Regions from separate parts of the Pseudophaeobacter arcticus DSM 23566 genome, predicted to be linked through region 2. Evidence: riboswitches for the same ligand, from Rfam matches in the RefSeq annotation. Region 2 holds a riboswitch; each other region holds the start of a gene.
The links. Region 2 has a riboswitch for cobalamin ahead of ARCT_RS0101075 (DUF1636 family protein). Riboswitches for the same ligand answer to the same signal wherever they lie in the genome.

Region 1: another riboswitch for cobalamin. It lies ahead of ARCT_RS0119860 (DUF1636 family protein); the one in region 2 lies ahead of ARCT_RS0101075 (DUF1636 family protein).
Region 3: another riboswitch for cobalamin. It lies ahead of ARCT_RS0121240 (aromatic ring-hydroxylating oxygenase subunit alpha); the one in region 2 lies ahead of ARCT_RS0101075 (DUF1636 family protein).
Region 4: another riboswitch for cobalamin. It lies ahead of ARCT_RS26580 (hypothetical protein); the one in region 2 lies ahead of ARCT_RS0101075 (DUF1636 family protein).

Annotation. Positions count from the first base shown of each region.
Region 1 covers NZ_KI421507.1:3,209,564-3,212,714, reverse strand. Annotated here, with positions in the region: gene ARCT_RS0119870 (ABC transporter substrate-binding protein) at 1-711, opposite strand, end outside; gene ARCT_RS26575 (ABC transporter ATP-binding protein) at 708-1,526, opposite strand; gene ARCT_RS0119860 (DUF1636 family protein) at 1,523-1,879, opposite strand; cobalamin riboswitch at 1,982-2,195, opposite strand; gene ARCT_RS0119855 (glutathione S-transferase family protein) at 2,510-3,151, opposite strand, start outside.
Region 2 covers NZ_AXBF01000004.1:219,894-223,044, reverse strand. Annotated here, with positions in the region: gene cobN (cobaltochelatase subunit CobN) at 1-134, opposite strand, end outside; gene cobW (cobalamin biosynthesis protein CobW) at 318-1,352, opposite strand; gene ARCT_RS0101075 (DUF1636 family protein) at 1,359-1,769, opposite strand; cobalamin riboswitch at 1,868-2,106, opposite strand; gene cobO (cob(I)yrinic acid a,c-diamide adenosyltransferase) at 2,157-2,792, shown strand; gene glpD (glycerol-3-phosphate dehydrogenase) at 2,853-3,151, opposite strand, start outside.
Region 3 covers NZ_KI421507.1:3,464,717-3,467,867, forward strand. Annotated here, with positions in the region: gene ARCT_RS0121235 (2Fe-2S iron-sulfur cluster-binding protein) at 1-657, opposite strand, end outside; gene ARCT_RS0121240 (aromatic ring-hydroxylating oxygenase subunit alpha) at 660-1,883, opposite strand; cobalamin riboswitch at 1,993-2,196, opposite strand; gene ARCT_RS27275 (Hint domain-containing protein) at 2,507-3,151, opposite strand, start outside.
Region 4 covers NZ_KI421507.1:3,216,938-3,220,088, reverse strand. Annotated here, with positions in the region: gene ARCT_RS0119905 (DNA polymerase III subunit gamma/tau) at 1-37, opposite strand, end outside; gene ARCT_RS0119900 (protein-tyrosine phosphatase family protein) at 379-924, shown strand; gene ARCT_RS26580 (hypothetical protein) at 996-1,421, opposite strand; cobalamin riboswitch at 1,530-1,760, opposite strand; gene ARCT_RS0119890 (SRPBCC family protein) at 1,971-2,438, opposite strand; gene nudC (NAD(+) diphosphatase) at 2,506-3,151, opposite strand, start outside.

The DNA of each region.
Region 1 (3,151 bases), on a different contig from region 2:
GGTGCGCCCCCAACTGGTGTCCAGATCATGGGTTACGCTGGCGCCACCTGCAGCTGTGATCATGGCGTCAGGGATGGCAAACCTGCCGGCCGTGAAGGGCGCATCTGCGGGTCCGTCCAACAGGAAAACACGCGGTTTGGCGAATTCGGCGGTTCTGGCTTCAATGCTGGCCAAGTGCTGCTGCCAGCCTGCAATCAAGGCTTCTGCCTTGTCTTCCACATGCATGACCTTGCCGAGCCGCAGAACGTCGTTGAACAAAAGATCCATACTGGCCGCTGGGCGGTCTTTGTCCAGATGCACGCAGCTTTCGGTCAGGACCATGGTTTTGATACCAAAGGGCGCCAGGGTGTCCGGGGTCACATCGCCACCGGGCTTCATGCCGTAGTACCAGCCGGCAAAAAACAGATCAGCAGAGGCCGAGACCAGATTTTCGACGCTTGGATATTTGGGCGCAAGTTCAGGGATATCGCCGCGATCTTTGTCGAATGTGGGGCTTGTCTTATACCATCCGGAGATGCCGGTGACGCCAACCATCTTGTCCTGCAGGCCAAGCGCAAAAGCCATTTCAGACATATTGATGTCATGCACAACCAGCCGTTCCGGCATGGTTTCAAAAACCAGTGGAGTGCCGCAATTGTCGACCTTCACTTCATGTGCCGCGACGCTACTTGCAGCACCAAGGAGGAGCGCAGCAGACCAGAGAGTTTTCATTGTGAGTTTTCCTTCAGATTTTGGAAGTCTGTTTTGCGAATATCGAGCGCAGGGATCATCCGGCCCTCATGGGGGAAGCACAGATAGCTGACCCCAAAGGTCGCCTGGACATTTTCAGGGGTCAGGACCTCGGCGGCGGGACCAAAGGCCACAAGCCGCGTTGATTTCATCAAGGCCGCATGGGTGGCAAATTCCGGGATCATCACCAGATCATGCACCACCATGACAACGGTGATGCCCAGAGAGGCAACCAGGGACAAAATGCGCCCTTTGGCATCCGGGTCCAGGTGGTTGGTCGGCTCATCGAGAAACAAGAGCTTGGGCTCCTGCGCAAGGGCACGGGCGATATGCGCACGCTGGCGCTCCCCGCCTGACAGCTGTGCCATTGGTTTATGCGCCATTTTCGTAAGCCCTGTGAGGTCCAGAATGGCCTCGATGGCTTGGCTGTTTTGATGTGCGGACCGGCGCGCCGCGATTGGCAGTTGCCCTAGGGCAATATAGTCCTGAAGTCGCAGCCGCCCATCCGGGGAGCTTTGCTGGCTGACAAGGGCAATGTGTCCTGCCCGATCCTGAGCTTTCATCTGGCGCAGGCTGGCACCCCCTATGAAAACCTCACCAAGCGCCAGAGGTTCACATCCTGAGAGCAGGTTCAGCAGGGTCGATTTGCCGGCGCCATTTGGCCCGGCAATGGCGAGGATCGAACCCTGCTGCAAATCAAAGGAAACCCCCGAGACCAGCAGGTCTCCGTTCAGGGCAAAATACTCCAGGTCGCGCACACAGAGAAAAGGTCGCGATAAAGGTGGCGATCCGGTCATGTCTTGGCCTCCGTCCTGTAGGCGGGAAGCCGTGCCAGGGTTTTGTCGTACAATCTCTTTGGTCGCTCCGAGGCTGTGCTCCAGCCCGTGTCGCTTGCCAAAAACTGCTGGGCAAAACAGGCGATCGCCTCGATATCCGCCTGGGCTTCGATCTCACCAAACAGATACTGTGTCTTGCCCGGACCCTGCAATCCGACCGTTATCGGGCGTTCGCAGCCCGCCATGCAGTCTACGGCCCGTAAAACGAACCGCTTTGACACATGTTCCGCCAGTGCTGCCCGTAGTTTGCGCGCGGCGCCTGCCCCTTTGCAGGTGGTGCAAATCAATATGGAATGATCACTGTGGTTGGTCATGTCTCGCCCCGCAGTTAAACGCGCGAAGAGAGCAGGTGCCGGTCCTGTGTAGCCAGTTACTCTGTGCCATCTAAGCCTCCGTCAGGACTCCCCGTCCTGGGTTGGGTGAACAAATGGATGGCAGGTCTCCTGACTCGCGGGTCGAGGCCTTGCCGCGCCTTCCCACCCTATGGGGCAGTGGCTTGTTGCAGCAGTGCTCTCCGCTCACAGTTGCGGGGGCAGTCACGGATTTGGCGCCTATTGGCTACACCACACCGTATTCCCTTTTCATTTTCCCGGAGTGACCCCGGGAAAAACCATCTAGGCCATGTATGAGGTCAATCTTGAGACTGTCAATCAAATTGAAAGGCAGGAGTTGCGGCCCGGCGCGCGCCGTGAACGCGCGTCAGCTCCCCTGATTGGCTCTCTGCGCCCCCCGCCTGGCCAGTACTGCGCCAAGTTGCTGGCGGTCACACGTCGCAACACTCTTGGGCATCGGCTTCCATCATAGTTGAGCGGTCAATACCAGCATCCTGGGCCACCATGAGACAGGCTAGATAACGGCGTTTCAGATTGCGCCAGTGGGACGTCAGCAGAGCCGGACGAAGCTGCCAGATGCCGGGACTGAACACCTAGGGTCCAGACCCTAGTCTAGTCTCCACCGATTTGGCGCGTCATGAGCCGAGACAGGTGGGAGTTTCGGTTGAGCAAAAAAGCCCTCAGAAGACTTGGATAATTTTCAGATACCGCCTGTTTGACCGATGGTCGTGCAGCCAAAACTTCGCGCCACGCCAGAACCTTTTCTTTGTCAGTCAGGATGTCGAAATCGCCGATTTCATCGAACGAGTCGAAGTACCGAAAGACCGGTGCAAAGACGGCATCAACAAGAGTGAACTCACTCCCTGCGAAATACGGGCCTTGTCCCAGTTGTCGCTCAAGTTGTGTGAATTTTGCCTCCAGTGTTTGGAGTTTCTTATTGAACGTGTCGGCAGTCTGGGCGTTATAAAGTCCCGCTATGTCGTTGAGGGTGGCCGACCCGAACTCGATCCAACCACGGTGCTGTGCGCGCGTTATCGCAGCCGAAGGGTGGAGAGGCGACGGCCGGGTATCTTCCAGGTACTCCAAGATCGCAGAGGATTCGAATATCGCTTCTTGCCTGTCGGTCAAAACCGGCGTCTTTCCCAGCGGCGAAATGGTTAGAAACCAGTCAGGCTTGTTTGAAAGGTCGATATCAGTGCGTTCAAAAGAAACGCCTTTTTCCAACATCGAGATCGCGGCTCGCTGAACATATGG
Region 2 (3,151 bases):
TGCCAGCCTGCCGCAAAAGCGCCAAGGTCACTGTCAGAGAACGACAGCACCACGAGGTCCGCAGGGGTCTGCCCCAGATCCTGGGGGGTATCGGTCTGGTCCAACCCGTGGCTTTCGCGAAAGACGACATGCATCAGATATTGCCTCGCGCGCTTGGAGAAAACTGAAGGCCGGATTGCAGACCCCGGATTGCGCCCCGGATTGCGCCCGGGATCACACCTGACCCACCCCGAAGGCGGGCGTGAGTGCGCTCATCCCGGGACGGGCGCGATCCTTTCCGCATCGGTGTCTGGCAGGTCAAGCGCGGGGCCATGGAATCAGGCCCCCAGTTCGGCGCGAATGGCGGCACCGTCGATATTGTCGTGTTCTGCAATCACCACCAGCTGGGTACGACGTGGTGCGTCGCCCCAGGGCTTGTCGTACTGGGCCCGCAGGCGCTCGCCCACGGCCTGAACCAACATGCGCATGGGTTTTCCCTCCACCGCGACATAGCCTTTGACGCGCAGTATATTACGTGTGCGGGCAAGTTTCACGATAGCATCTTGCAGCGCTTCCGGATCGGCGACTTCGCCCATTTCGACAACAATGCTCTCAAAATCGTCGTGTTCGTGATCGTGGTGCCCATCGTGATGGCTGGGGCGGCCCTCCAGGTCGTCTTCGGCGGCGGCATTCAGACCCAGGATGATACGCGGATCAATCACGCCTTCGCTCATCGGCAGGATTGGCAGCGGACGCGGCGCTTCGGCCTCGATCACCTTGCGGGCAGCCTCCAGGCCGGCCTGGCCTGCCAGATCGGCCTTGGACAGCAACACGATGTCGGCGCAGGAGATCTGATCCTCAAACACCTCGGAGAGCGGCGTTTCGTGATCGAGACTGTCATCGGCTGCGCGTTGGGCCTCAACCGCGGCAAGATCGGGGGCAAACTGCCCGGCGGCCACGGCTTCGGCATCGGCCAGGGCAATGACGCCATCCACAGTGATGCGCGAGCGGATCGCAGGCCAGTCAAAGGCCTTGAGCAGGGGCTTGGGCAGCGCCAGGCCAGAGGTTTCGATCAGGATATGTTCGGGCTGTTCCGGCAGCGCCATCAGGGCCTCGATGGTGGGGATGAAATCATCCGCCACGGTGCAGCAGATGCAGCCATTGGCCAGCTCGACGATGTTGTTTTCCGGGCAGTTTTCATCGGCGCAGGACTTCAGGATGTCGCCATCAACACCAGCGGTGCCAAATTCATTGACCAGAACCGCCAGGCGTTTGCCCTGGGGGTTTTGCATCAGGTGGCGGATCAGGGTGGTTTTCCCCGCGCCCAAAAAGCCTGTGATAATGGTGACGGGGATCTTGTTGAGGTCGCTCATGGGGATTTAGTCCTTGGAAGGCAGGGTGATCGGGGGGATACGGGCGATGGATTGTTTGCGGAACACCTGTGGGCGTTCACGCCAGGGCACCAGGCCATCCGCTGTGGCGGCATAGGCGGCGGCGCCAGCCAGAATGTCGTCAACATGGGCCTCAGGGTCAAGATCGCCATAGATATAGCTCCAGCGGGCCTCTCCGCCGGTCAATACCATGGCACAGCCGCGTTTGCAGGCCGAAAGACATTCCACACCGCGCACCGTGACACCGGCAGGCAGGCTGGCGTCCGTCAGGGCTGCCATCAGCAGCGCGCCGGGGCGGGTGGCCTCGGGGTCGACGCCGTCGCGTTTGCAGGTAGTGCAGATTGTCAAAGTGACCTCTGCGGTATCTTCAGTGGCGGGGAGTGCCATATCTTCTGCCATCAGCGCGCGTTTCCTTTATGTGTGAGGAACGGGGCCGGGCCAGCAGAGAGAGGGCAGAGGGCGCACTCCCACAACCAGTCGCGACACACCCCGTCCGCTCGTTGTCTCATCCGTTGGCAGGTCTCCCGGCTTGCGGATTCTAACAGGCCAGGGCCTGTCTGCGGTGCTCTTGCCTTCCCGACGATGTGCAAGACGCACGGGCCAGTGGCATCAGAGACCTCTCCGGTCACGGTCGCGGGGGCGGCTGTGCTTGAGAGCCGATACCAAAAGTAAGTATCAGCCTGTCACATTCCCTCTTCGCCTGCAATTTGCAGGAACCAACGAAAACCCCTTGCGCTATCGAGGCCTTCCTTGTCAAGACTTGGGCAAACAGCAGGAGTGAACCCCGTGAGTGAGAAGTCCGAAACCGGCATTTCAGAAGAGGAAGCGGCACGTCACGCCTCCAAGATGGCCAAGAAGAAGGCCGCGCGTGATCGCATGATGAAAACCAAGGATGGGGAAAAGGGGCTGATCATTGTCCACACCGGTCCCGGCAAGGGCAAATCCAGCTCGGGATTCGGCATGATCATGCGCTGTATTGCCCATGGGATGCCCTCGGCGGTGGTGCAGTTCATCAAGGGGGCCTGGCAGACCGGCGAGCGCACATTGATCGAAGAGAACTTTAGCGATCTGTGCCAATTCTACGCCATGGGCGAGGGCTTCACCTGGGAAACCCAGGATAAGGAACGCGACATTGCTGCGGCCCAAAAGGGTTGGGAAAAAGCCAAGGAGATGATCCGCGATGAGCGCAATACCATGGTGCTGTTGGATGAGATCAACATCGCCCTGCGCTATGATTACCTGAACCTGGAAGAGGTGCTGGAGTTCCTGGTGGAAGAAAAACCACCGATGACTCATGTGGTTCTGACCGGGCGCAACGCCAAGGAAGAGCTGATCGAGATTGCCGATCTGGTCACCGAGATGGGTCAGATCAAACACCCCTTCCGCGCCGGTGTTAAGGCACAAAAAGGCGTGGAGTTTTAAGCGCGTATCAGCCCGGAGCCTGCTCTGGGCTGATATCGTCAATTGGTGTGGTTGCGGCGGTTAGGCCAGTTTGTTGCGGATATAGGTGTCCACCGCTGCGCGCTGATCTGCATCCAGCCGCAGGTTTAGCTTGGTGCGGCGCAGCAGGAAGTCTTCGCCTGTGCGCACCCATTCGTTTTTGATCACCCAGTCCAGCTCTTGGGCGGTGATGGTTGCGCCAAAATCCTGGCCCAGATCCTGCGCGGTTTTGGCATCCCCCAGAACCTCCCAGGCCTCCAGCCCATAGGCGCGCATCAGCCGTCGGCTGGCATAGGCGGACAGGAAGGGATAATCGCTGGCCAGTTTGGCCGTCAGCCTGG
Region 3 (3,151 bases), on a different contig from region 2:
CTCAAGATAGTCCGGCGCCATGAGACCAAGCATGAGCTGATTGAAAAAGCCCTGATAGCCGGTCCAAGGGCGATAGAGATCGGGTTCCTCAACGACGAATTTCAGATCCAGTCCTGATGAGCGGCTGGCCATCTGCTCGAGGCGCTGGCGGAAGATGATCTCGGATGGGCGTTTGGCGCAGTTGATGAACACCACATCGAGATCGCGCCCTTCGTCCCACATGCAGGTGGTCATAGACATCATCGGCGTGATCCCCGAACCAGCCGAGAGAAAAAGAAACTTCTTGGCGCGGCTATCCACATTGGTGAAGAGTCCGGCCGGACCGATCGCCTTGATCCGCATTCCCGGCTTCAGGTTGTCCAGCATCCAGCGCGTTCCGATACTGTCGTTCTGCGCCTTTGCCGTGATGGTAATCGACCGGGGCCGCGAGGGGGAGGAGGAGATCGTATAGGTCCGATGCACCACCCCGCCGGGCTGATCCGGGGCGGGAATTTCCAAGGTCAGGAATTGGCCCGGATCATAGGCGAACTGTGCTCCCGAAGGCGACCTGAATGAGAAACTTGCCGTGCCCGGAGTTTCCGGAACGACCGAGACACATTCCAGCATTTCGGTGTCCTGCCAGATCGTGGGCGCGGAAGAAGGGGAGAGGGTCATCATGTTTACTCCGCCGCCAAGGCGTTGGGACGCAGATGCGCAGCCAAGGTCGCGCAATACCATTCTACGAATTGCAGCACGCCGGTTTCCTGGGTCGAGGAATAGGGGCCAGGCGCATAGGCGGGGCTATCTATGCCCTGCTGGTTGTCTTCAACCACCTGACGGTCCTCGTCATTTGTTGCTTCCCAGACCTCGGTCAGCCGCTTCAGATCATAATCGCTCCCCTCGACCGCATCCTTGTGGACGAGCCACTTGGTCGTGACCTCGGTTTCGGTGGGGCTAATCGGGGTGACGCGGAAGACGATGGAATGATCGGCAAGGAAGTGGTTCCATGTGGTGGGATAATGAAACTTCAACAACGAACCTGCATCCGCAAAGGGAGCGCGTCCCAGCCAGCGACGCACCGCAGATTTGCCATCCATCGTATAACTTTCCGCCCCTTCCTTGAGCGGCATCCGGGCCAAGCGGAATTGACCGTCGTCATGCATGTAGAACTGCGACGGCAAGCCCACGGCTTCGCAGCGGTCAAAGTGCTTTTGCAGATGCGGAGGCGTTGCCCCCTGCTCGATGCCCGTGACCGTAGGGTCATCGGGAAAGGTCCGGCAAAGGGCGGGGTGGTTGCCGCCGCAATGATAGCATTCGCGGTTATTCTCCCAGACCAGCTTCCAGTTGCCCTTTTCGATGATCGTACTTTCATGGGCGATCTTGGCATTGGCGAGGTCATGGGGCTCAAGATAAGGACGCGCAATCTCGGCGAAGGCTTCGAAATCAGGCGCTTCATCGGCGAGGCAGATATAGACCAACCCGGCCAGTTCCCGGCAATGAACCGTCTTCAGCCCGTGCTGACCCGGGTCGAAACCCGGCCCCATATCACGCGCCCAGAGCAAGGAGCCATCGAGCTCGTAGGTCCATTGATGATACGGGCAGACCAGTTTCGGTACATTGCCCTTGCGCGCCTTGCAGATAATCGAACCACGGTGACGGCAGGTGTTGTGAAAGGCGCGGATCCGGTTGTCGGCGCCGCGCACGATGATGACCTGGTAGGCGCCGACCTTGTGCGTCACGTAGCTGCCCGGTTTCTCAAGCTCGCAGGCGGGGATTGCAAACAGCCACTCGCGGTAATGGATGGCTTCGAGATCGGTCTGGAAGATGTCAGGATCGTTGTAGAACGCCTGTTCAAGGGAATGGCCCGGCACACGCCGCGCCAGAAGCTCGATTGCTGAATTCATCTCTGATTCTCCTGCCGCGCCCCGCGGCGTTTCTTGGGCAGATGACAGGAGGGACCAATCGGCGGCGCGAGGAAGCCGTCCGACATGGAAGCCCCCACCGCCACCCGCGATTTGACATATGCGCAAGGCTGGTTTCCGGACTCCGAAGTGGCTCTCGCCCGGCTGCGGCACCTTCCCGGATTCCTCGTTCCAGTGGTTGATTGCCGTAACCTGATCTTCGTTACCGTTGCGGGGGCAGCGCCGGAGTTTCACCGGCTTCCCAATTCTCCACTCCCCCGCGAAGGAAAGCGGCACCTTACATTGGGCAGTGTATGGAGAAGGTGTTTTGTCGCTGAGTTGCAAACGACATTATCAAGATCGAAAACGCACTGATGTTAAAAGACCTGTAAGATGAGAAGATATTGGCTCGTTTTCACCACGAAGCAGACCTTGGCACGACAGGCCGCGCTTGACCGGAAGCCAACCGAAGGCGTGCTGTTTGGCATGAAAAGCCGCAGCGAATGCTCACTTTCAGCCCTTTTTTGACGCATGCTGCGCAGTTCTTGAATCTCCGGTCTGGCTGCTCGGCAAGCACCCCTTTGATGTGAAGCCGGGTCGGTATGGGTTTGAGTACTTGATTGCCGCTAGAGAAAGGTAAAAGCGGGAGGCCGCGAAACCTTTTCGATTGTCCGAATGGGCTTCATTCGAGTCCGTTGCAGCTGGCTTGGTAGCTGTGCCTGGTCGCTGCTGTATTTTGTCACCAAGAGTGTTTCTGCCCAAGCGCCATTCGCCCGGACCAGTTGATGCTGATCAAGCAAGATGTGGTAGTACCGTGCAATTTTGCAAGACGGCCGTTCCGTGACACCGGGTAGCCGAAGAAGCCTTTTTGCCGCCACGATATGGGTGGGATTGTTCTGCGGCAGAGCGATCCTGTGTTGCGGCGAGACGAGAAGTTCGCGGTTCGGTGTCTTCGGCCCGAGCGCATTGGGACGAATCCGAATAGGTTTCATCTTGTGAGGACCATTTTTGAACTTGTAGCATCTGCAAGAAATGTACCTCACCGGCTGCATTCCGTTGTCTAGCGTTTCGACCAAGTCGCCCGGGCGTAATGTCTCGACCAGTCTGGCGCCTGTTGCCGTATCGATCAGCGTTCCCTTCAGAAAACACACCGGCCCCGACTGAAAGCTGAAATCCGACGCTGACTGAGACGCATAGTTCAACCACTTAACCTGGGTCACCGACCCGTCCGGGAGGGAGATCAGAGTGCCCCAGTTGCCATCGTCACTCAG
Region 4 (3,151 bases), on a different contig from region 2:
ACTGGGGCTGGCTGCTGTCGCTTGTGCTGTCGTTCATAGGTCTCTTGCCGGATTCGGAAGGCGGGATCGCGTCCGCGCAAGGTACGCGGGCTGGCGGGCTTCGTCCACCGCTGTTGACCAACTGGGGCTCGGCAGGTCAGACTTTGGGGGCGGTGCCTGATTTGGCGCCGGGTGCTGACCCTGCTGCGTGGTCGGTTTTATTGAGTTTTAAGGCCCGCCTTTTATGAACTGGTTTTTCGGCGCGTGTTTGTGATCGAAGTTGGGCCTGTGTATCCGGATTGTGTGATATGACTATGCCATTGTCTAAAAACACCGGGTTTGGCAGGGGCTGCTTTGGCCCGCTTGCCAGCGCGGCGGGGGGCTGGGAAAGGGCTCGGTATGGATGATCATCTCACAGACCAATCCGTGCGATCCCTCACGCTGCATGCGCTGAGTGTTGGCGATGGCATTCTGGCGCTTTGCCCGCTGCCAGGCAGTGGCGGCGACTACAAGGGAGACATGGATCACCTGCATGACTGGCAGCCAGGGCTGGTGATCTCGATGACAACCGAAGTTGAACATCTCGGCGCTGGTGCGGCGCCTTTGGGGCAGGATTTTCAGGCCATGGGCTCTCGCTGGATCCATCTGCCATTGCCAGATTTTTCCGCCCCAACCAAAGACATGCTGGCGCAATGGCCCGCGGTCAGCGCGCTGGCCTTGCAGGCTCTGCGCGGGGGCGGCCGGGTGCTGGTGCATTGCAAAGGCGGTTGCGGGCGGTCCGGCATGGTGGTTCTGCGTCTGATGATTGAGGCCGGGGAACAGCCCGACAAAGCGCTGCGTCGGCTCCGTGCTGTGCGCGCCTGCGCTGTCGAGACCGAGGATCAGATGACCTGGGCGCGGGCCGCTGCAAAACGGCCAGGAGCCAAGAAAGCCAGAAAGATATAAAGCCGAAAGATATAGGGGGCGGAGCGCAGCTTCTGGCTCTTAAACCGCCCGCCCCCCAATAAAACTTGCCGCTACAGCGCTGGGTGGACGGTTTGCGCAGTGGTCTGTTGGGGCAGAGGCTTTGGCAGGGCTTCGCCCATGGCGCAGGGGGGCTGATGCAGTTTTGCTGCGGCAAAGGCCCGGCTGTCTGGCTGGAACAGAGTATCAGCAAACAGATCCAGGGCCTCGGTATCGGTTGCTTCGGTGACGTCACAAAACACCCGAATGCGGTCGTGGGTGGCAATGAACCGGGCCGGGCAATGTCGCGCGCAGCCATCCAGAAGGCTTTCACCGCAGAGCTCAAATTCGGCGGATGTCACCGGGCGGGCCTTATCCAGCGCCCCGGCCAGCGCCGTGAGCATCCGGGACAGGGCCGGGCAGGGCCTGCCCAGGTGCATACAGATGCTCTGGGAAAAGTGATGTGTTTGTTTGGTCGTTGTCTGGTCCATCGGTGTCATGATGCGCCCTCCGCGCGCTGGCGGGAAAATCAGAAGGCGCAGGCATGAGACCAGGAGGGCGTTACCCGCAACCACCTCATGCACCCGCCCGGACTCCCCGTCCAGTTTCGAGTTACATTGGTGATGGCAGGTCTCCTGACTTGCGGGTCGATACGGTTTCGGTCCTTCCCGGCAGGGATCATATCCCCGTGCCAGTGGTTCACCCGAAGCGCTCACCGCTTACAGTTGCGGGGGCAGTCGCGGAGTTGGCAGGGCTGCAATAGCCTGGCCGCACCGCGTTCCCTTTTCATCCTGGACACAAGAACATGCATCGCAGAAACCATCTCTCCAACCGCTATCGCTGACAGATATGAGTCGTCAATCACCAATTGCGCAATTGGCACAGCAAGGCCCATACCGGCCCGGAGATACCAGTACAGAGAAAACAGTATGGACAGGATCACCCACGCCACAGCGGCAAAGGGTGGCGGGCAGGGATGGACAGCGGAGCAAGCAGCCAGGTGGCGCCGACAGTTGGGTCGTCACAGCTGTGGCTGGCCGCAACCGGGATCAGGCGCTGCGGTTCACCCGGTCTTCGGTCAGGCTGGCGAACTCTGCCACGCGCTGCTTGAAGCGGGTGTTGATCTTGGACCGCGCCAGTTTGAGCGATTGCAGCAGCAGCCGCCCAGACAGGGTTTTGGCCTGCACATTGACCTTCACCGAAAGGCGGGTGCGGCGCGGCGAGAGCGCCAATAGTTCAATCTGGCCCTTGCCAGACAGGCTGGCGCTATCGCCCTCAAAACCAATCAAGGTGGTGGGCTCGTAGTTGGAAAGCTCCAGGTGCAACTCACGGGGTTTGCCGCGAAAATCCGTCCGAATATCCCAGGCCATGCCAACCTGCGGGGTGGCATCGTCGCTCAAACGCTGTACTTCGATGCCGCGCCGGATTGCCGACCGTTCAAAGCTGGCAAAATCGGAAATCGCTTCAAAGACTTCAGCCAGAGGCGTGTCGACGTCCTCTTTACTCGTTAATTCCATGATATGCCGCCTGACCAGTGGTCAGCCCTCAGAGAGTATTATTGGATTAGGTGATAGAATAATCTCCTTAATCCAAAGTGTCCGCAAGCCAGTTTTCGAGAAGAAAATGTGCAATTGCACCCTTTCTCGCCGGTTTGATGATTGGGTGTTCTCCTGCAAAGACAGTCATCATCTCCTGACGGCTCACCCAGATTGCATCTTCGATTTCCTTGGGGTCGATGGTGATGTCGCGGCTGGTGGCCTGACCGCTGCAGCCAAACATCAGCGACATCGGGAATGGCCAGGGTTGACTGGAGAGGTAGCCAACCTCGCCAACAGAAACGCCTGTTTCTTCAAACACTTCGCGGCGCACGGCTGCTTCCAGAGTTTCCCCGGGCTCAACAAAACCGGCCAAGAGCGAATACATACCGTCTGGCCAGCCAGGTGATCGGCCCATCAGGACGTCATCGCCATGGGTGACCAGCATGATGACAACTGGATCGGTGCGCGGGAAATGCAGCGCCTTGCAGCTGGGGCATTTGCGTTGCCAGCCGGCCTGCGCGACCTGGCTTTTGCCACCGCAGCGGGCACAGAACTGGTGTGACTGATGCCAGGACAGCAGGGCTTTGGCGGTGGCGGCCAGCTCTGCCTCCAGCGGAGAGAGGCGCGCCATGATGCGGCGCAGTTCGGCAAAGACATAGCCCGTCGGCAGGTCCGGGTGCTGTTGTTCGCTC